4 regions of the Microbulbifer magnicolonia genome follow, and region 2 is predicted to be linked to each of the others. Evidence: predicted binding sites of a transcription regulator. Region 2 holds the regulator's gene; each other region holds the start of a gene.

Region 1 (5,667 bases), on a different contig from region 2:
ATGCCGGGCCCTCCTGGATGCGGTGCAGGAAGACGATAGTGTCGCCGTGCTCGGTGGCGTCCAGATGGATATTGGCCGCCTCGGGACATTGGTTCGGCAGATCGGTGAGCTCGAAGTAGTGGGTGGCGAACAGCGTGAAGGCGCGCACCTTGTCGGCGAGGTAGTGGGCGCAGGCCCAGGCCAGGGACAGGCCGTCGTAGGTGCTGGTGCCGCGACCTATCTCGTCCATCAGCACCAGGCTGTGTTCGCTGGCGTTGCGCAATATGTTGGCCGTCTCGGTCATCTCCACCATAAAAGTGGAGCGGCCGCCGGCCAGATCGTCGGCGCTGCCGATACGGGTAAAGATTCGGTCCAGCAGGCCGATCCTGGCCGAGTCCGCCGGCACATAGCTGCCCACGTGGGCGAGCAGGGCGATCAGCGCGGTCTGCCGCATATAGGTGGATTTACCGCCCATGTTCGGGCCGGTAATCACCAGCATGCGGCGGTCGTCGCGCAGTTCGATATCGTTGGCGACGAAGGGTTCGTCCAGTACCTGTTCTACCACCGGGTGGCGGCCTGCATTGATATGCAGGCCGGGCCCGGTGCCGAGTTCGGGGCGACACAGGCGCAGGTTGTCGGCGCGCTCGGCCAGGCAGGCCAACACGTCCAGTTGCGATACCCCGGCCGCCGCTGTCTGCAGCTCTGCGAGGGACTGGTTCAGCTGGTCGATCAGTTCCTCGTACAGGGCCTTTTCCCGCGCCAAGGCGCGGCTCTTGGCGGACAGCGCCTTGTCCTCGAATTCTTTCAGTTCCGGGGTGATGAAGCGCTCGGCGTTTTTCAGCGTCTGGCGCCGGATATAGTCCGCTGGGGCCTTGTCGCTCTGGCCGCGGCTGATCTCGATAAAGTAGCCGTGTACGCGGTTGTAACCCACCTTCAGGGTCGGGATGCCGGTGCGCTCCTTCTCGCGGATCTCCAGCTGCACCAGATAGTCGCCGGCGTTCTCGCTGATGGCGCGCAGCTCATCCAGCTCGCTGTCATAACCCGTCGCAATCACGCCGCCTTCGCGGATCACCACCGGCGGGTTCTCCACCAGCGCGCGCTCCAGCAGTTCGACGGTCTCCGGCCATTCGCCGATCTCCCGCGTCAGCGCCTGCAGCAGGGCTGCGTCTGTTCCCGCCAGCTGTTGCTGGATCTGCGGGAACTGCGCCAGCGACTGGCCCAGCCGCGCCAGGTCGCGGGGGCGGGCGGAGCGCAGTGCCAGACGGCCGAGTATGCGCTCCATATCGCCCACCGGTTTGAGCGCCTCGCGCAGCGGCTCGAACAGGTATCCGTCGATCAAGGTGGCGACGGCGCCCTGGCGGCTGTTCAATGTGGTGAGCTGGCGCAGCGGGTTGTTGAGCCAGCGGCGCAGCAGGCGACTGCCCATGGCCGTCTTGCAGCTGTCGAACACCGACAGCAGGGTGTGCTGGTCGCCGCCGTTCAGGTTCTGGTCGATCTCCAGGTTGCGGCGGCTGGCGCCGTCGAGGGCGACGGTGTCGTCGCTGCTCTCCGTCTGCAGGCTGCGGATATGGGGCAGTTCGGTGCGCTGGGTGTCGCGGGCGTACTGGAGCAGACAGCCGGCCGCGACCACCGCCGCGTGCATATGACTGCAGCCGAAGGCCTCCAGATTGAGCGTGCCGAACTGCTGGTTCAGCAGGCGCAGCGCGGTTTCCCGTTCGAACTCCCAGGGCGCGCGGCGGCGCAGGCCGGGGCGGCGCTCGATCTCGGCGGGCAGGCTCAGGTCCTCCGGCGCCAGCAGTTCCGCGGGACTGTGGCGCTGCACCTGTTCCGCCAGGGCTTCGAGGCTGTCCACTTCCTGCACCACGAAGCGGCCGGTGGCCAGGTCCAGCAGGGCCAGGCCGAATGTATCATCGAGCAGCGCGGTGGCCGCCAGCAAATTGTCGCGGCGCTCGTTCAGCAGCGCCTCGTCGGTTACCGTGCCCGGTGTGACGATGCGGACCACCTGGCGTTCCACCGGCCCCTTGCTGGTGGCCGGATCGCCGATCTGCTCGCAGATGGCCACAGAAACACCGGCCTTGATCAGGCGCGCCAGGTAGCCTTCGGCGGCGTGGTAGGGAATGCCCGCCATCGGGATGGGCTGGCCGCCGGACTTGCCGCGGGCGGTCAGGGTCACATCGAGCAGCTCCGCCGCCTTCCTGGCGTCGTCGTAGAACAGTTCGTAAAAGTCGCCCATGCGATAGAACACCAGCTCCTGTGGGTGTTGGGCCTTGATGCGGAGGTACTGCTGCATCATCGGGGTGTGCTGGGCCTGGGAGTTGTTGCTGTCGGCGGTCGCGGCTTGCGGCATGGAGGGGCTACTTCTTCTGACTTGTTCGTGTGTGTTTTGATGGTGGTGTCGCCAAGGCGCTATTCTAGCGAGTCCACTGGCAGAGATTAAATAGATGACTGAAAACTCGGAGATTTTTCAATTGGCACAGTCGCTCGGCGAAGAGCTGGAAAAGCGCGGCTGGCATGTCACGGCCGCGGAGTCCTGTACCGGCGGTGGTATAGCCGCGGCGATCACCTCGGTGCCCGGCGCGTCAAACTGGTTCGAGGGTTCTGTGGTCAGCTACGCGAACCGTATCAAGCGCGACATGTTGAGGGTGTCGGGAGAGGACCTGGAGACATTTGGCGCAGTGAGCGAGCAGGTGGCGCGGCAGATGGCCAGCGGCGCGCTGGCGCTGATGGACGCCAATGTGGCGGTGGCGGTCAGCGGTATCGCCGGCCCGGACGGCGGCACCGAGGAGAAGCCGGTGGGCACTGTCTGGATCGCCTGGGCACATTCGGAGGGGCAGGAGCCCGTGGATATCGATGCCAAGCGCTTCCACTTCGGCGGCGACCGCGCGGCGGTTCAGCGGCAGACGGTGGCGGAGGCATTGAAGGGGATACTGGAGCTGGTGCGGGCCCACCCCGTACCCTGACGCGCTGTGGGAGCCTGCCCTGCAGGCGATCGGGTTGGTGTTGCCGGCAGCGTCCTGATACCGGCGGGACCGGCTCCCACAATGCTCCAGTGGCCTCGACGCTGTTGTGGGAGCCTGCCCTGCAGGCGATTGGGCCGGCGTTGCCAGTGGGGTTCGTTTCGTTAGCCGGGCTGGCTTCCACAAGGTGGTTATCCCCCATCCCAATCTCAAATCACTGGTTGCTTATACAGTAATCCTTCGCTAAGCTTGCCCCCAACTTACAACGCTCAAACACACGGGTAGGGTCATGGATTCCAACAAAGACAAGGCACTGCAGGCGGCGCTTTCGCAGATCGAGCGCCAGTTCGGCAAGGGTACGGTAATGCGCATGGGGGAAAAGGGGCGCGAGCGTATTCCCGCGATCTCCACCGGTTCCCTGGGGCTGGACGTGGCCCTCGGTATCGGCGGTCTGCCGCGCGGCCGTATTGTCGAGATCTACGGTCCGGAATCCTCCGGTAAAACCACCCTGACCCTGCAGGTCATTGCCGAAGCCCAGCGCAAGGGCGGCACCTGTGCCTTCGTCGACGCCGAACACGCGCTGGATCCGATCTATGCCGAGAAGCTCGGCGTGAACGTCGACGAGCTGATCGTGTCCCAGCCGGATACCGGCGAGCAGGCCCTGGAAGTGGCCGATATGCTGGTGCGCTCCGGCGCCGTGGACGTGCTGGTGATCGACTCGGTGGCGGCCCTGACCCCGCGCGCCGAGATCGAGGGCGAGATGGGCGACTCCCACGTGGGCCTGCAGGCGCGCCTGATGTCCCAGGCCCTGCGCAAGCTGACCGGCAACATCAAGAACACCAACACCCTGTGTATCTTCATCAACCAGATCCGCATGAAGATCGGCGTGATGTTCGGCTCACCGGAGACCACTACCGGCGGTAACGCGCTCAAGTTCTACTCCTCCGTGCGCCTGGATATCCGCCGTATCGGTTCGGTGAAAGAGGGCGATGAGGTGGTCGGCAACGAGACCCGCGTGAAGGTGGTCAAGAATAAGGTGGCGCCGCCGTTCAAGCAGACCGAGTTCCAGATCATGTACGGCGAGGGCATCAACCTGCTGGGCGAGATCGTCGACTACGGCGTCAAGCTGGGTCTGGTCGACAAGGCCGGCGCCTGGTACAGCTACAAGGGCGACAAGATCGGCCAGGGCAAGGCCAATGCGGTCAAGTTCCTGAAGGAGAACACGGAAATCCGCGACGAGATCGAGGCTCAGCTGCGCGCGCAGATGTTGGGCGATATGGCGCCGGCAGCCAAGTCGGCAGTCAAATCCGCAGAGGCCGTGGAAGAGCCGGAAGAGTAAGTGTCTCCCTCGGGCCTTTCCTTTACCACGGATTCGGCTCAGGCGCTGTTCGGCGCGGCGCTTGAGCTGCTCTCCCGCCGCGAGCACTCCCGCCTCGAATTGAGGCAGAAGCTCGCGGACAAATTCCCCAGTGCCGATTTCGAGGCGCTTTTCGCGCGTTTACAGGAACTCAACTACCAGTCTGACCGGCGCTTCGCCGAAGTCTTCGCCCGCTCGCGCGTCCAGCGCGGTCAGGGTCCCTTGCGCATTCGCCGTGAGCTGCAGCAGCGCGGCATCGGCAATGACCTGATTGCCAGCGCGCTGGAACAGCTCGAGGCCGACTGGTATACGCTGGCTGCCGAGCAGATGCAGCGCAAGTTTCGCACACCCGTCAGTGCTGCACTGCCGCGGGCACAGCAGCTCAAGGAGCGCGCGCGGCGCAGTCGCTATCTCGCCTATCGCGGTTTTCCCGCCGATGCCATTAACTGGGCGCTGGACGTGAAGGAAAGCGACTTATACTCTGATCAGGATCTGTAGGAGCGGCCCATGGCCGCGATCAGATTTTCGGATAGCCCCGAACACCGATCGCGGCCATGGGCCGCTCCTACAGGATGATGAGGGAACAATAATAAGCGCGAGAAGCCCCTATGATCCTGTCTATCGACCAGGGCACCACCGGCACCACCGCCTTCGTCTTCGATACCAGCGGCGCCCTGATAGGCCGCAGCTACTCCGAACTCCCCAATTACTACCCCAAGCCTGGCTGGGTCGAGCAGCGTGCCGAAGAAATCTGGCAGGTGACCCTGCGTGTCTGCGCGGCCGCTCTGGAGCGCGCCGGCATCCGTGCCTCCGAGCTGACCGCAGTGGGCATCACCAACCAGCGGGAGACCACCCTCCTCTGGGACCGGCAGACCGGCGCACCGGTGTGCCCGGCCATCGTGTGGCAGTGCCGTCGCTCAGCGGACATCTGCGCGGAACTCGCGCGGGCCGGCAAGGCCGAGTGGTTGCGCGAGAGGACCGGCCTGGTGCTGGATGCCTATTTCTCCGCCAGCAAGTTGCAGTGGTTATTTCGCAACCAGCCCGAGCTGCTGGACCGCGCCCGCGCCGGCGAGCTCTGCTTCGGCACGGTGGACAGCTGGCTGATCTGGAATATGAGTGGCGGCCGCGCCCACCTGACTGATCACACTAACGCCAGCCGTACACTGCTGTACAACCTCGAGCAGCAAAGCTGGGATCCGGAACTGCTGGCGCTGTTCGGCTGCCCCGAACCCCAGGTTTCGGGCCTGCTACCTGAAATCCTGCCCTCCGCCGGCCACTTCGCGGTCACCGATCCGGAGGCATTCCTTGGCGCCGAAGTGCCAATCTGCGGCGTGGCCGGCGACCAGCAGGCGTCACTGTTCGGCCAGGGCTGCA
Region 2 (5,667 bases):
GGCCATGCAGTCCAGGCGCCTATCGGCCTGTTCGCGGCCAACGGCCGCTCCTATGGCACTCCGTCGCTCGCGAGTCCGCATTCCGCATTCCTCATTCCGCATTGACTTTAAGCATTGCCGCCGCCGCGGGCACCAGTCGCTCCAGGGTTTCGGGCAAGGTGCTCTGGGCGCCAAAATCCTCTCTCAGGATAGCCTCGATCGCATCATAGCTCGACATCGTAAAGATGGTCGCGCCGAGCATAAAGTAGAGACGCCAGTAGAAGGTCACCGGATCCAGTCCCGGCAATGCCTGGGCGAGCAGACCGGCAAAGCGGCGATAGCTGTTTCCGTACCGGGATACTATAAAGCGCCGCAGGTGGCCCTGGTACTGCGTGTAGGCAAGCCCCAGCAACCGCATGAAGCGCTGCGGGTCCCTGCCCTGTTCGGCGAGACTGCCCATCCCTACCCGGTACAGACTCTCGAGCAGATCCTCCACCGTTAAAGCGCCGCCAGCGGCGGCACGCCGATCCAGCTCGCGGGCCAACGCATCGGTAAAAGGCGTCAAAAAGCGCTCGAATACCGCCTGAATCAGTTCTTTTTTCGATCCGAAGTGGTAATTTACAGCGGCCAGGTTGACGCCGGCGGTACTGGTAATGGTGCGCAGGGAAGTTTCGGTAAAACCGCGTTCCGCAAACAGCACTTCCGCCGCATCCAGAATTCGACTGACAGTATCCGTCTGGCTCATAGAGTTCAAACCACCATTTAAAACAGTTGTTTAGCACTGGCCAGATTAGCACATTTCGCGCCAACCGCTGATGCCGTTGCCGCGGGGCGGCCCTCCCGGGGCTTAGCGCAAAGACAAGTCGCAGTCGGAGAGCGCCGCAGCAAGCGCTCTGGGAGAAATCCGGGCCATACACTAGATTGAGAGGAAAACAACAGGGGGCAAACTGCCATGGCACATTTGCAACCGGAGATCGGCAACTGGTTTGAAGACCTGGACAGCGGCCAGCTGTTCGAGGTGGTGGCCATTGACGAGCTGCAGCAGACGGTGGAGGTTCAGTACCTCGACGGCACTCTGGACGAGTTCGAGCTCGATCACTGGCAGAGCTTGCCGGTGATCGGCGCCGCACCGCCCGAGGACGCCAATATCGCCTACGGCCTGAGTGTGACTGAACAGGACTCCAGTGCAAGCGGGGTGGATTTCTATCTCAACCCGCTGGATACGGTGGAAGGCGAGAGTTTTATCGGCACCGATGAATCTCCCTTTTAAATGCGCAGGGAAATAGCGCAGAGACGCCCTACTCCCTCTCCTTGATGTACTCGATGATCACCTCCGCGGCCTCATCCACGGTATCGACGATGCGGAAAAGGTCGAGATCGGAGGCATCGATGCAGCCCCGTTCGAGCACCGTGTCCACCAACCAGTCGTGCAAGCCGGACCAATAGCGCTTACCCACCAGTACAATCGGAAAACGTCGCACCTTATGTGTCTGCACCAGTGTCAGCGCCTCGAACAACTCATCGAGCGTACCGTAACCCCCCGGCAGCCCGACGAAACCCACCGCATGTTTTACGAACATAAACTTGCGCACAAAAAAGTAGCGAAAGTGCAGGCTGATATCCTGGTAGGGGTTGGCCTTCTGTTCGAATGGCAGCTCGATATTGAGCCCTATGGAGGCGCCCGGCTGCGGGTAGGCGCCGCGATTGCAGGCTTCCATCAATCCCGGACCGCCCCCGGTAATCACCGAAATACCTTCCGCGGCCAGTAACTCGCCCAACCTGACGCCCTGCCGGTATTCCGGGCTGTCTTCCGGGAAACGCGCGCTGCCAAAAACGGTGACGGCGCCACTGAGCGCGATCAGGCGCTCGATGCCATCCACCAGTTCGGACTGAATGCGCAGTACGCGCCAGGCCTCGGGCATTTTCGCGTCTAGCATTATTATTCCCTCGTTGTCGCGTAATTCTACGAGCTCTTCTTCGCTTTATTCCTTCCCCTTCAATGTAGCAGTGATTTGCGACATCACTGCGAGCATTGCGCGACCTCGAAATCTGTATATAATCCCAGCAACTGTATATAAATACAGAAACAGACCAGGTAACCCCTATGACCAATCTCACTGCACGCCAGGCCCAGGTACTGGAACTGATCAAAGTCTATCTGGACGAAACCGGCTACCCGCCCACCCGGGCGGAGATTGCTCAGGAACTGGGTTTCCGCTCGCCCAACGCGGCAGAGGAGCACCTGAAGGCACTGGCGCGCAAGGGGGCCATTGAAATGGTCGCCGGGGCATCGCGGGGCATCCGCATCCCGGACCACCAGACCGGCCTGCCGATTGTCGGCCGGGTGGCCGCGGGCAATCCGATCCTGGCGGAGGAAAATATCGAGGACTACTGCAATCTGCCCGCGGACTTCTTCCACCCGCCGGCGGATTACCTGCTGCGGGTACACGGCATGAGCATGCGCGATGCCGGCATTCTCGACGGCGACCTGCTGGCGGTACAGAAAACCGATCAGGTGCGCAATGGCCAGATCGTCGTGGCGCGCATCGAGGATGAGGTGACGGTCAAGCGATTCCGGCGCAAAGGCAACCAGGCCACGGTACAGCTACTGCCGGAAAACGACGATTTCGACGTGATTCAAGTGGATATGCGGGATAAGAGTTTCGCGATCGAAGGACTGGCGGTGGGCGTGATTCGCCAGAGCCCCTGACCGCAGGCGCGGCTTTTTCGCACTGGATTTGCAGGAGCGGCGACCGCCAGGGATGGCGGTCGCCGCTCCTACATTGTTCTATTTGGCTGCGTATTGATCGATTAGTGCACCGTGTGATTGATCGGCAACAGCTCGTCGTCTTCGTCCAGATAACCCGGCTCCAGATCGTCTATATTCTGCACAGCTTCGATGCCGGCCTCCAGCATGGCGCGCGCAATCGCAACCTTGTGATCGCGCAGGAACTGCAGACTCTCCGCTGAAAAGTGGATGCGCACCAGCGGGTCCTCCTTGTGGCCGGCGCGGCGCAGTGCCACATCACCATTGGCCAGCTCGATAATTTCAAAGGTCTCGGAGGACATTCGCTTCTCCCTTCGCAGCACATCAGTTTGCGCGCAGTGTACCACAGGCATCCCGGGAGTTTCAGCGCTGCACTTGGCCGGCGGCGCTCGGGAAATGCGAAGGCGGCCCGCTACCACTCTTCCGACTGAGCGCGCTGACGTCGCACCAGCTCATTGAGGGCAGAGTGCCAGTCGCGCAATAAATCATCAGTGAGCTGCACCGGACCGGGTGCGGAAAGATTCTGTGCCGGGATCAGGTTGGCGGATTCGCGTTTGCGATCAGTTTCGCCGGAAAAACTCCACAGCTGCACCCATGAGCTCTGCAATCCCGCGAGCCAGCTATCGGGGTCCGCGGCCAGCCCCTCCAGCTCCGCCGCCTCACTGCTGGTTTTGCCGAATGCGCGAGCGCGCTCGCCCAGCGCCTGGGCGGATTCCGGCTCCGCGTTCAGCTGCAGCTGGAAGGCCAACTCCGCGAGGAAGGCGCGATAGGCCCGCCACAACTGGAACACGGCCGCCTCCTGTAACGCGGCGCGCTGCAGGGGTGCGCCGCCACCCGCCTGCAGTAACAGCTCGCTCTTGCGCAGTGCCGAGGCGACAGAGCCGGTATAGGGATTAGCCCGCATTTGTCGCAATCCTCCTACTGCGGCGGCCCAACAGCACGCCCTGATTGGTTTTCACTCGGTCGGAGCCGAGGCGTCGGACCGGCTCGACATACGGCAAGTATGCCTGCGCGCTCCTCCATTAGCGACAGCCAGTCATGCCGTACTCTGGAACCGCCTCGCTACGGACGATTGTGACAAGTGCGGGCTTCATTTGCGTTTCGCCGCCGCCTTCTTGCGCACCGGCTTGCGCTTGGCTGTGCTGGTCTTGCTGCCGGCATCGATCTGCCACTTGCCGTCGCGGTAGAAAGCCCGCCAACCGGTGGCCTTGCCCTCTTCCTCGGACTGCACATACTGTTCCTGGGTCTTGCGGCTGAAGCGGACCACGGTATCGCGCCCCTGGTCATCTTCCGTCGGCGCAGAGAACAGGAAGCTGTACTTCGGATCAATTTCGCTCTGGTGCGGCAGCAATTCCTTCACCAGCGGTGCGCGGGTCTCGCGGTTCTTGGGGAACTGGCTGGCTGCCAGAAACAGCCCGGAAGCGCCGTCGCGAAGAATATAGTGGTCGTCCACCTTCTCGCAGGGCAGCTCCGGCATGGGTACAGGATCCATTTTCGGCGGCGCCGGCTGCCCATTCTTCAGCAGCTTGCGGGTATTCTTACAGGCTTCGTTGGTGCACCCGAAATATTTGCCGAAACGGCCGGATTTCAGCTGCATATCGCTGCCGCACTTGTCGCACTCGATCAAAGGTCCGTCGTAACCCTTGATCTTGAAAGTGCCCTGCTCTACCTCGTAGCCGCTGCAATCCGGGTTGTTGCCACAGATATGCAACTTGCGGTGCTCGTCCAGCAGATAACTGTCCATGGCCGTGCCGCACTTGGCACAGCGGCGCTTCTCCCGCAACTGGCGGGATTCCGCTTCCTCGTCCTTGTCCGCGTCCACGGCCTCATCGCCGGACACCAGGTTCATGGTGTTGGTACAGCGCTCTTTCGGCGGCAGCGCATAGCCTGAACAGCCGAGGAACACCCCGGTTGACCCTGTGCGGATCTGCATGTGGCGACCGCACTGACTGCACGCAATATCTGTGTCGGTCGGTGTGTTGCGACGCATCCCACCGTCGGCGGCCTGGGCCTTTTCCAGTCGCCCGGAGAAATCTTCGTAAAATTCGTCGAGCAGTTCTTTCCAGCCCTTTTCGCCGTCCGCCACCGCATCCAGGGATTCTTCCAGGTTTGCGGTAAAGCCGTAGTCCATCAGGTTCTTGAAGCTTTCGCTGAGGCGATCGGTAACGATATCTCCCATTTTCTCCGCATAGAAACGGCGGTTTTCCAGGCGCACATAGCCGCGATCCTGGATGGTGGAGATAATCGAAGCATAGGTAGACGGGCGGCCGATACCGCGTTTTTCCAGCTCTTTTACCAGTGCCGCCTCGCTGTAGCGCGCCGGCGGTTTGGTGAAGTGCTGCTTCGGTTCCAGCTTCTTCAGCGCCAGTTTTTCGCCGACTTTGACATCCGGCAGCACCAGGTCCTCGTCCTTCTTGCTGACCGGCGGCGCCACTTTGAGGAAGCCGTCGAAACGGATCACACGGCCACGGGCGCGCAGCTCAAAATCACCGGCATTGACCACGATGGAAGTGGAAGTGAACTGGGCCGGCGTCATTTGGCAGGCGACGAATTGCTGCCAGATCAGGTTGTACAGACGCTCCGCATCCCTTTCGACCCCGGACAACATATTCGGCTGTATGCGGACATCCGACGGGCGAATTGCCTCGTGCGCTTCCTGGGCCCCCTCTTTGCTGCTGTAGCTGTTGGGGGACTCCGGCAGGTATTTATCGCCGAACTGTTCACCGATAAATTCCCGCACCGAATCCACCGCTTCCTTACTGAGGTTGGTGGAATCGGTACGCATATAGGTGATATGCCCGGCCTCGTACAGGCGCTGGGCCAACATCATGGTTTTCTTGACGCTGAAGCCGAGGCGGTTGCTCGCGGCCTGCTGCAGGGTAGAGGTAATAAAGGGCGCTGTCGGCTTGGAGCTGGTGGGC
Region 3 (5,667 bases), 970 kb from region 2:
CAAGCATCAGCGGAAACACGGCAGGAGCGGCCCCATGGCGAGAATCATCGCAGTACTCGTGGCAGCACTGCTGGCACTGGCAATTGCCGGCTACCTTTTTTACTCGGGTAAAGAGTACTCGATTAGAATTCCCGAAGCAGAGATACAGCAGAACCTGGAAAAAGGCCTGCCGATCACCCGGCAATATCTCGCTATTTTTGAACTCACACTGGACAACCCCCGCGTCGACCTGCGGCCGGATAGCGGCCGCATTGCGGCGGGGCTGGATTTGTCACTGAAAATAATGGCGGTGGACGACAGCCGCACATTCAGCGGCACGGTCGACATTTCCGGACTGCCGCAGTATGTGGCGGGCAAGGGTGAATTCTATCTCGAAGACCTGAAAATAGATCTGTTAGCCCTGCCGGACTTGCCCGAACGGCAGTTGGAAAGACTGCGGCTCGTGATCGAGGCGGCTCTGTCCGAATACTACAGCCGCCACCCCATTTACACATTGAAGCGCGGAAAACTCCGGCAACTGGCAGCCCGGTTGGCACTGAAGGAAGTGTCAGTCGACGGAGACGACCTGGTGCTAACGCTGGGAAAACACTGACAGCGGAAGGAAAGGATCACAGATCCAGCTTCCTGATCAGCCAGGCGCTGCTGGTCCCCTGCACCAGCAGCGAGAAAAGCACCACGCCAAACACCATCGACTGCACCGTCCACCAGTAGGGCAGCTCGACCGGCAGTGACAGCACCAGCGCCACCGCAATAACGCCGCGCAACCCGCCCCAGCCGAGAATCAGGCGCCAGGGCTTCGGAATCGGCGGGCCGACAAAACGCGCCATCGGCGCCATCATAAAGATCGACAGTGCGCGGGCGCCCACGGCGGCCGCAATAGCCACCACCATAGACAACCACTGCTGTGCGAACATGTCGAAGGTGATCACCAGCCCCATAATCACGAAGATCAAGGCGCTGAACAGCAACCCGAGCCAATCCCAGGTGGGCTGCGCGTGTGCCAGATAGGTCTCGCTCTGTTCGCGCAGACAGGCGCGAGTCACTATGGCGCAGACCATCACCGAAATAATGCCCGAGACATGCACCACATGCTCCGCCAGATAGAAGCTGCCGAAGGCGGCGAGCACCAGGGTCATCAGAGCGGCGCCGGCGGAGCGCAGGAACAGGACGACGATAGCGGTGACCAGACCGCACAACAGGCCCACCGCCAGGCCTCCGAAAAAGGTGACGGCAAAGTAAACCGCGATAGTGCCGGCACCGGCGAGCGGCTCACCGGTACTGGCGCCACCCTCCATCACGCTGTGGCTGGCCACACCCAACACCAGAGTAAAGAGCACGATCGCCGCCGCGTCGTTGAACAGGCTCTCCCCTTCGACCAGGGTCAGCAAATCTTCCCCGGTACCGCTCTCGCGCATTCTGGTGACCACTGCCACCGGATCCGTGGCGGCCAGTATCGCGCCGGTGAGCAACGCTGCTACCCAGGGGAAGCCAGCGGGATGGCCGATGCCGTAATAGGTGAGAAGCGCGATGATCAGCGCGCAGATCACCACCCCCAGGGTGGCGAACAGCAGTATCGGTCCCAGCCAGCGCTTCAATACCTGCGGTTCAATCTGCCAGGCGGATTCGAAAATCAACACCGGCAGAATGACGAAAAACACCAGCTGGTGGAGGTTTTCCGCGCGAATGCCGGTGTCGTAGTCGATCACCGGCAGCAGCATGCCGGCGAGCACGCCGGCGATCAGGCAACCGAGGGTATTGTCGCTGCGCAGCAGGCGCGCGAGGCCGAGGCCTGCCACCGCGGCCGCGGCCATATAGAGCCCCTGCCCGACCAGAGTGGTAACGCTCTCCACTATTCTGTTCCCCTGTCAGTCGCGATCACCGATTTGGGTTTTACATCCGGAACAAGCGCGTTGAGCGGTACCGCCATACCCCGTTCGTCGATCACCTCCACATGATGCCGGCGCAGCAGGCGCGGCTCCGGCACGCCACAGGAATGCGCGATGGTGCCCACCTCGTAGGCCATATTGCGCGCGTAATTGTAGACGCGCTCCGCCTTGTCCAGCGGATCCAGGCCCTGCTGCAGGTCCGGGTTGTGCGTGGTGACACCGGTGGGACAGGTATTCCTGTTGCACTGCATGGCCTGAATACAACCGAGGGCGAACATAAAGCCGCGCCCGCAATTGACAAAGTCGGCCCCCATCGCCAATGCCCAGGCCACCATAGACGGTGTCAGCAATTTGCCGGCACAGATCACCTTGACCCGGTCGCGCAGTCCGTAATCGGTCAGCAGGTCTACCAACAATGGCAGGCTGCGATTGATCGGCAGCCCCATATAGTCCATCAGGCTCTGCGGTGCCGCGCCGCTGCCGCCGTCGGCGCTGTCGATGGTGATGAAGTCGGGGGCGTATTCCAGGCCGCGCAGCTGGATGGACTCACACATCTGGTGCAGCCAGTCGCTGGCGCCGATCACGCACTTGAAACCGGTGGGCTTGCCGGTGACCTCGCGAATGTGGTGCAGCATGTCCAGCAGGCCGTCCACGCTATTGAACTCCGGATGTCCGTTCGGACTGATGGAGGCCACCCCCACCGGAATGCCGCGCACGCGGGCGATCTCCTCGGTGACCTTGATAGCCGGCAGTATGCCGCCCTTGCCCGGCTTGGCCCCCTGGGAGAGCTTCAGCTCGAACATCTTCACCTGCGGGTGCTCCGCGACTTCGCGCAGCTTTTCATCCGATAGCAGGCCCTGCTCATCGCGCACGCCGTACTTGGCGGTACCTATCTGGAAGACGATGTCGCAGCCGCCGACCAGATGGTGGGCGGCCAGCCCGCCCTCCCCGGTGTTCAGCCAGATACCGGCCTTGGCCGCCCCTTTGGACAATGCGGTGACCGCCGGTACCGACAGGGCGCCGAAGCTCATGCCGGAAATATTGAAGATGGAACGGGTGGTATAGGGCTCCCGCGCATAGCCGTCGCCGACGGTGATCTCCCGCGGCGGCACCGCGTCCTTTTCCAGTGTCGGGAAGGGGTGGTTCAGGAAGAGCACATCGCCGGGCTGGTTGAGCGGCCGGGTGGAACCGAAGGCCGCGGTGGAATCCACGTTCTTGGCGGCGCGGTAGACCCAGCTGCGTTGGGCGCGGTTGAACGGCATTTCCTCGCGGTCGAGGGCGAAGAAGTACTGGCGGAAGAACTCACCCAGGTGCTCAAACTTGTAGCGAAAGCGCCCCAGTACCGGGAAGTTGCGGCGGATGGCCTGCTTGGTCTGGCTGATATCGGACAGGTACAGGTAGAGCACATAGAGCACCAGCAGCACCAGCGCAAAGGCAAACACCAGCGCAAACACCTGCAATACATTGACGGCAAAATTGCGGATAGCGGCCACCGCCTCAAGATCCATTTCTCTATTCCCCCTACAGTGTCTGCGCCTAATTGTATGCCCTCGACGAAAGGCTTGCACAGCCGCGCCGCCCGGCCCTAAACTGTATATTTATACAGATATCGAGACGATCACTTGGCCAACGAAGATTCCGGCAATCCCGCCCAGATACACAAGGGCCGCGGCGCTGCCAGCAACCTGGCCGGGCGCTTCGTGCCCCATGTCAGCACCCGCGAGTACGACGGCTGGCAGACGGAAGCGGAGCCGCTGGAGCGACTGCTGACAGAGGCCATCGAGGAAAAGGCCAAGACCATCATCGCCAGCAACAGCTCGCCGGACCTGCCGTTCAGCCAGTCGATCAATCCCTATCGAGGCTGTGAGCACGGCTGTGTGTACTGCCTGAGTGGCGACACCCGGATTCTTTACGCAGACGGTCGGCACAGGCCTCTTAGTGAAGTTAAGGTCGGCGACAGGATTATCGGTACCGTCCGCAAGGGCTGGTATCGGCGCTTCGTGGAAACGGAAGTGCTGGCCCACTGGTCCACAGTAAAACCCGCCTACCGGATCACTCTCGCGGACGGCACCCAACTGGTTGCCAGCGGCGATCATCGTTTCCTGACCGAGCGCGGGTGGAAATATGTAACGGATACAGAAAATGGCAGTCACCGGCGTGCCCACCTGACCACCAATAACAAAATGATGGGTACGGGTAGATTCGCTCAAGAACCTGTCAAGACGGAAGACTATCGGCGAGGCTATTTGAGCGGGATGATACGGGGCGATGGAACCATTGGCACCTATCGATACCGGCGCTCAGGACGCAAACACGGAAATATTCACTTGTTCAGGCTCGCGCTGACCGACGAGGAGGGGCTGCAACGCTCACGTAAATACCTGAAGACGTTTGGCGTACAGACCCACGAAACCGTATTTTCGGAAGCGATGGAAAATCGGCAGGCAATGAAAGCCATAAGGACCAATGCCAGATCCCAGGTACAGCAGATCAGAGAAATCATTGAATGGCCTACGGTGACTTCCGACGACTGGTGCAAAGGCTTCCTTGCCGGAATATTTGACGCGGAGGGTAACTTCAGCAAGAAAAACACACTGAGAATACCAAACTCAGACCCGGAAATTATCGACCAGATTAGCAAGGCGCTCGATCAACTCGGCTTTGACTTTGCACTCGAAGCGATCGAGCGCAAAGAACAAAAATCCCTCACCGTTGTTCGCCTGCGAGGCGGAGTAGGGAAAAAGCTCACCTTCTTTCATATGACAGACCCGGCGATCAGTCGCAAGCGTTCGATTGTCGGTAGAGCGGTTAAAAGCGAAGTGGATTTGCGTGTAGTGAATATCGAGGCCCTGGGCCAGTCAATATCAATGTACGATATCAGCACCGGAACAGAGGATTTTATTGCAAACGGAGTCGTCAGCCACAACTGCTACGCTCGCCCCAGCCACGCCTATATGGACCTGTCCCCCGGCCTGGATTTCGAAAGCAGGATTTTCTTCAAACCCAACGCCGCAGAACTGCTGGAAAAGGCTTTGCGCAAACCCGGCTACCAGTGCAGTCCCATCGCCCTGGGCACCAACACCGACCCCTACCAGCCGCTGGAGAGAGAAAAACAGATCACCCGCCAGCTGCTGGAGACGATGCAGCGGTTCCAGCAGCCGGTGACCATAGTCACCAAGAGCCAGCTGATATTGCGCGACCTGCCGATACTGAAAGAAATGGCACAGGACGGGCTGGCCCAGGTGGCCATCAGCGTAACTACCCTCGACAATGAACTGAAGCGAAAACTCGAACCGCGCACCGCCGGTCCCGCCGCGCGCCTTCGCGTACTGGAACAATTGAGCAGCGCGGGCATCCCCACCGCGGTGCTCGCGGCACCGATGATACCGGCGCTGAACGACTGCGAACTGGAGGCCATTCTCAGGGCGGCGCGGAATGCCGGCGCGGATCACGCCGCCTATATCCTGCTGCGCCTGCCCCACGAGGTGGCGCCGCTGTTCCGCCAGTGGCTGGAAGTACACTATCCGGAGCGCGCCGCGCACGTGATGAGCATCGTGCAGCAGAGTCGCGGCGGCCGCGACTACCGGAGTGATTTCTCTCAGCGCCAGACCGGCACCGGCGTATTCGCACAGCTGTTGCAACAGCGCTTTGGCGTGGCGATCCGGAAGCTGGGGCTGAACCGGCGCGACTTGAAGCTCGACAACAGCCGCTTTTGTCCGCCACCCCAGTCCGGCGATCAGCAATCCCTCTTCTGAATCGTAGGAGCGGCCCATGGCCGCGA
Region 4 (5,667 bases), 1.6 Mb from region 2:
GCCCGTGCCGCCACCTGGGCCAGGTGCGTCACGCAGATGACCTGGCCGCAGCGGCCGTTGCGCGTCTCGCCGAGCTGGCGCAGCAAGCGCCCGACCACGTCGCCGGTGGCGCCGCCGATACCCACATCCACCTCGTCGAATACCAGCGTCGGGGTGCGCGAGGTCTGCGCGGTGACCACCTGGATCGCCAGGCTCACCCGCGACAGTTCGCCGCCGGATGCAATCTTGCCGAGTGAGCGCGGCGGCTGACCCGGGTTGGTGGAGATCAGGATTTCCACTTCCTCGAGGCCGCTGGAGGCCGGCTTGTCCTGCGGCTGCAGCGCCAGTTCCACCCGCGCGTGGGGCATGGCCAGCTCCGCCAGCTGGCTGTTCACCGCCGCGGCCAGTTCGGCCGCCGCCTTTTCCCGCAACTCGCTCAACTTGCCCGCCGTTGCGCGGTACAGCGCCTCCAGCTTATCGCAGGTGGCGGCGAGCTTGTCCAGCGCATCCGGCGCGCCTATCTCGTCCAGCTCGGCCTGCAGTTGCTGCTGCAATTGCGGCAGCTCATCGGGCTGCACCCGGTGTTTGCGCGCCGCCTGGTAGATGGCGCTGAGGCGCTCCTCCACCTCGGCCAAGCGCTCGGGATCCATCTCGAAGCGGTCGATATAGCGCGACAGGGTGCTCGCCGCCTCGTCGACCTGGATGCGCGCGCTGTCCAGCATCTGCGCCACTTCCGCCAGTGCCGGCGACTGCTCGGGCATGGCCGACAGCAGCTGCAAGGCGCGGTGCAGCTGTTCGGCGATATCCCCTTCGCCACCGGCGAGCAGTGCGCCCAGCTGGTAGCTGCCGCTCAGTATCTGTCCGGCGTTGGCCAGCTGGCGCTGCTCGCTCTCCAGTTCCTCTAATTCGCCCGGCTGCAGATTCAGCTGCTCCAGCTCCTCCAGCTGGTATTGCAGCAGCTGGCGCCGCGCCTCGGTCTCCTCGGCGCTGTCGGCCAGGGCGCGATAGCGGCGGTGCTGATCCTGCCAGGTCTTGAAATGGATGCGGGTCTCGGCGGCCAGCTCCTGGGCCCGGGCGAACTCGTCCAGCAGGCGGCGGTGGGTGTCTTTCTTCAGCAGCGACTGGTGCTCGTGCTGGCTGTGGATGTCGATCAGCTGTTCGCCCAGGGCGCGCAGCTGCAGCAGGGTTACCGGCTGGCCATTGATATAGGCCCGCGAGCGGCCGTCGGCGCCGATGGTGCGGCGCAGGATCACCTCTTGTCCGGCGTCCAGCTCCTGCTCCTCCAGCCAGACCGCTGCGGACGGGTGGTCGCCGATATCGAAGGTGGCGCTGATGTCGGCGCGGTTGGCGCCGGCCCGCACCAGCTCGGCATTGCCGCGATCGCCGAGGGCCAGCCCCAGGGCGTCGAGGGTGATGGACTTGCCGGCGCCGGTCTCGCCGGTCAGGGTGCTGGTGCCGGGACCGAATTCCAGCTCCAGCTGGTCCACCAGGGTGAATTGGCTGATAGACAGGTGCAGCAACATAGAAACTGTGGCCTTCTTATCTGGAGGCGCAGGGCGCCGATTAGTGGTTATTTATACAGTAATTGGTGCTGGTTCGCCATAGGGGCAGCGGCACACTATGCTGCTGTGAATAACCGCTGCAGTAAACCCACTTGAACTGTGTGGGGTAGGCCCCATATAGGTCTGCATTGCCCGTGCGGCGGGCGAGTATCCAATTAACTGACAGTCGACGCGACGGAGAGAGCAGTGGCCAGAGAGCGCAGCGAAGAAGATCAGATTGAAGAGCCCTCAGCTCAGGGGGGAGAGCCCTCGGCGCAGGGGAAAGAGGGCGTACACCCGGAGGCGCTGACCGATGAGCACACCCCGATCGGGGAAGAGCCGGTGTCCGTCGAGATTGAGGAGCCCAGCGCAGAAGAGCGGCGCCATGCCGAGGAGGTCTTGCACGCCGAACCCGAAACCGCCCACGCCCTGCACGAGGATATCGTCAGGCTGCAGGAGCAGCTGGCCCTGCAGAAGGACATGGCAATGCGCGCCCAGGCGGAGGCGCAGAACGCCCGCCGCCGCGCCCAGCAGGACGTGGAGAAGGCGCACAAGTTCGCGGTGGAGAAGCTGCTGCAGGATTTGCTGCCGGTCGTGGACAACCTGGAGCGCGCCCTGTCCTCGATCGACGCGGGGGACGAGGCCAACAAGGCGATAGTGGAAGGCATAGAGCTGACCCATAAGGCCTTTATCGACACGCTGGGGAAATACTCGGTGGAAGTGCTGAATCCGGTGGGCGAGCCCTTCGATCCCGAGTTGCACCAGGCCATGACCCAGGTGCCCAGCGGCGATGTGGAGCCGAACACCGTCCTGGACGTATTTCAGAAAGGCTACCGCCTTAACGGCCGCCTGGTGCGCCCGGCGCTGGTGGTCGTGAGCAAGGCGCTCTCTTAGCTTTGATTCATTCGTCCTGAATGAATCAAAGCGCGCCGGGCGCGGCGCATATCCGCACCCGGTTCTCGTCAAATCAGCCTGACGCTGGCTGATTTGCGCAGGACACATCCTGTGCCCCGTAGGCGTTTTGCGGAGCCGCCCTTGAAATCACCGGGCCGGCACCAATATAGCTGACATCAGAATCTAACCGCGCGACGGTCGCCGACAGGGCAGGCGGCGCGCAAGCAAGTGAGGATTTAACAGATGGGAAAGATAATCGGCATCGACCTGGGTACCACCAACAGCTGTGTCGCTGTGCTCGAGGGTGACAAGGCGCGCGTGATCGAGAACGCCGAGGGCGATCGCACGACGCCCTCCATCGTCGCCTACACCGAGGACGGCGAAATCCTGGTGGGCCAGTCCGCCAAGCGCCAGGCGGTGACCAATCCACAGAACACCCTGTTCGCGGTGAAACGCCTGATCGGCCGCAAGTTCAAGGACGATGTGGTGCAGAAGGACATCAAGATGGTGCCCTACAAGATCGTCGAGGCGGACAACGGCGATGCCTGGGTGGAAGTGCGCGGCAAGAAAATGGCTCCGCCGCAGATCTCCGCCGAAGTGCTGAAAAAGATGAAGAAGACCGCCGAGGACTATCTGGGCGAGAAGGTCGATGCCGCGGTCATCACCGTGCCGGCCTACTTCAACGACTCCCAGCGCCAGGCCACCAAGGATGCCGGCCGCATCGCCGGTCTGGACGTGAAACGCATCATCAACGAGCCCACCGCCGCGGCGCTGGCCTACGGTCTGGACAAGCGGGGCGGCGACCGCACTGTGGCCGTCTACGACCTGGGCGGCGGTACCTTCGATATCTCCATTATTGAAATCGCCGACGTCGACGGTGAAATGCAGTTCGAAGTGCTGTCCACCAACGGCGACACCTTCCTCGGCGGCGAGGACTTCGACCTGCGCCTGATCGACCACCTGGCAGAGCAGTTCAAGAAAGAGCAGGGCATCGACCTGAAAGGCGACCCGCTGGCGATGCAGCGCCTGAAAGAGGCGGCGGAGAAGGCCAAGATCGAGCTGTCCTCCAGCCAGCAGACCGAGGTGAACCTGCCCTACATCACCGCCGACGCCACAGGTCCGAAGCACCTGGTGGTGAAGTTGACCCGCGCCAAGCTGGAAAGCCTGGTGGAGGATCTGGTGGCCCGCACCATCGAGCCGGTGAAGATCGCGCTGCAGGACGCGGACCTGGCGGCGTCCGGCGTGGACGACGTTATCCTGGTCGGCGGCCAGACCCGCATGCCGCTGGTGCAGCAGAAGGTGACCGAATTCTTTGGCAAAGAGCCGCGCAAGGACGTCAACCCGGATGAAGCCGTTGCCATGGGCGCCGCCATTCAGGGCGCCGTACTGGGCGGTGACGTGAAGGACGTACTGCTGCTGGACGTGACTCCGCTGACCCTGGGTATCGAGACCATGGGCGGCGTGGCCACACCGCTGATCGACAAGAACACCACTATCCCGACTAAGAAGTCGCAGACCTTCTCCACCGCGGAAGACAACCAGACGGCGGTCACCATTCACGTGGTACAGGGCGAGCGCAAGCAGGCGTCCCAGAACAAGTCCCTGGGCCGCTTCGATCTGACTGATATCCCGCCGGCGCCGCGGGGCGTGCCGCAGATCGAGGTGACCTTCGATATCGATGCCAACGGTATTCTGCACGTGCACGCGAAGGACAAGGCCACCGGCAAGGAACAGTCCATCGTGATCAAGGCCTCCTCTGGCCTGTCCGAAGAGGAGATCGAGAAGATGGTGGCGGACGCCGAGGCCAATGCCGAGGCGGACAAGCAATTCGAAGAGCTGGTGCATACGCGCAACACTCTCGACGGCCTGATCTCCGCGACCAAGAAAACCCTGGAAGAGGCCGGCGACAAGGCCACCGCTGACGAGAAATCCGCCATCGAGGCGGCCATCGCCGAAGCGGAGGAAGCGGTCAAGGGCAACGACAAGGCGGCGATGGAAGCGGCCACCAATAAACTGACCGAGGCTTCCGGCCCGCTGGCGCAGAAGATGTACGCCGAGCAGGCCGCCCAGGCCGCGGGCGACGCCGAGAGCGCGGCCGGCGGGCAGGCGGAGCAGCCGTCCGGTGGCGACGACGCGGTGGATGCCGAGTTCGAAGAAGTGAAGGAAGACAAGAAGGAAGACAAGTAAGCATTCGCTTACATTCCTGAGACGGGGCCCCGCCGGGGCCTCCCTTCGCAAGCACTCGAGGGCGCGGCGCCGTTTCCAGAAGGCCCGCGCCCTGTGTTGTTTCAGTTCCGCCGACCGATTTCTTCGGAAACACGGGCGGCGGTTACCCCGGATCGGGAGGGGCCCGGGGGTATGGTTAGGGACAGGAAAGCAAAAGAACAGAGTTTGGCCGGCCAGCGCGCCGGACCAGAGACCACATTGATATGTCGAAACGCGATTATTACGAAGTCCTCGGCGTCGAGCGGAGTGCTACAGAAGTAGAACTGAAAAAGGCCTACCGCCGGGTGGCGATGAAATTCCACCCGGACCGCAACCCGGACGACAAAGATGCGGAGAACAAGTTCAAGGAGGCCAACGAGGCCTACGAAGTGCTGTCCGATCCGCAGAAGAAAGCGGCCTACGACCAGTTCGGCCACGCCGGCGTCGAGGGCCAGATGGGCGGCGGCGCTGGCGGTTTCGGCGGCTTTTCCGATATCTTCGGCGACGTGTTCGGCGACATCTTCGGCGGCGGTGGCCGCCGCAGCGGGCCGGCCAGAGGTTCCGACCTGCGCTACGACCTGGAGCTGGACCTGGAGGACGCGGTGCGCGGTACCACCGTCAAGATCCGCGTGCCCACCCTTGCCTCCTGCAATACCTGCCACGGCTCCGGCGCCAAACCGGGCACCTCACCGCAGACCTGCGGCACCTGTGGCGGTATCGGCCAGGTGCGCATGCAGCAGGGCTTCTTCTCGGTGCAGCAGACCTGTCCGAACTGTCGCGGCCGCGGCACCATCATTTCCGACCCCTGTGGCAGCTGTCACGGTCGAGGCCGGGTGGAGGAGACCAAGACCCTGTCGGTCAAGGTGCCGCCGGGCGTGGATACCGGTGACCGCATCCGCCTGTCCGGCGAGGGCGAGGCGGGGCCCGACGGCCGGCCACCCGGCGATCTGTACGTGCAGGTGGTGGTGAAGGAGCACGAACTGTTCCAGCGGGACGGCAAGAACCTCTACTGCGAAGTGCCGATCAGCTTTGCCACCGCCGCCCTGGG

The links. The regulator LexA, encoded in region 2, represses DNA repair genes until DNA is damaged. The targets are predictions, from matches to a motif close to ACTGTNTNTANANACAGT.
Region 1: a site for LexA is predicted at 3,153-3,170, ahead of recA (recombinase RecA). Genes of this name have one in related genera too.
Region 3: a site for LexA is predicted at 3,476-3,493, ahead of RRF64_RS05785 (PA0069 family radical SAM protein). Genes of this name have one in related genera too.
Region 4: a site for LexA is predicted at 1,545-1,562, ahead of recN (DNA repair protein RecN). Genes of this name have one in related genera too.

The regions. Positions count from the first base shown of each region.
Region 1 covers NZ_JAYEFD010000005.1:138,805-144,471, forward strand. Annotated here, with positions in the region: gene mutS (DNA mismatch repair protein MutS) at 1-2,326, opposite strand, end outside; gene RRF64_RS17805 (CinA family protein) at 2,421-2,939, shown strand; gene recA (recombinase RecA) at 3,226-4,275, shown strand; gene RRF64_RS17815 (regulatory protein RecX) at 4,276-4,791, shown strand; gene glpK (glycerol kinase GlpK) at 4,902-5,667, shown strand, end outside.
Region 2 covers NZ_JAYEFD010000001.1:344,039-349,705, reverse strand. Annotated here, with positions in the region: gene RRF64_RS01560 (TetR/AcrR family transcriptional regulator) at 92-724, opposite strand; gene RRF64_RS01555 (DUF6763 family protein) at 932-1,249, shown strand; gene RRF64_RS01550 (LOG family protein) at 1,278-1,916, opposite strand; gene lexA (transcriptional repressor LexA) at 2,084-2,689, shown strand; gene RRF64_RS01540 (hypothetical protein) at 2,791-3,048, opposite strand; gene RRF64_RS01535 (DUF6586 family protein) at 3,159-3,650, opposite strand; gene topA (type I DNA topoisomerase) at 3,837-5,667, opposite strand, start outside.
Region 3 covers NZ_JAYEFD010000001.1:1,310,150-1,315,816, forward strand. Annotated here, with positions in the region: gene RRF64_RS05770 (DUF1439 domain-containing protein) at 35-592, shown strand; gene RRF64_RS05775 (cation:proton antiporter) at 609-1,850, opposite strand; gene RRF64_RS05780 (FMN-binding glutamate synthase family protein) at 1,850-3,394, opposite strand; gene RRF64_RS05785 (PA0069 family radical SAM protein) at 3,509-5,641, shown strand.
Region 4 covers NZ_JAYEFD010000001.1:1,900,700-1,906,366, reverse strand. Annotated here, with positions in the region: gene recN (DNA repair protein RecN) at 1-1,502, opposite strand, end outside; gene grpE (nucleotide exchange factor GrpE) at 1,728-2,414, shown strand; gene dnaK (molecular chaperone DnaK) at 2,658-4,601, shown strand; gene dnaJ (molecular chaperone DnaJ) at 4,844-5,667, shown strand, end outside.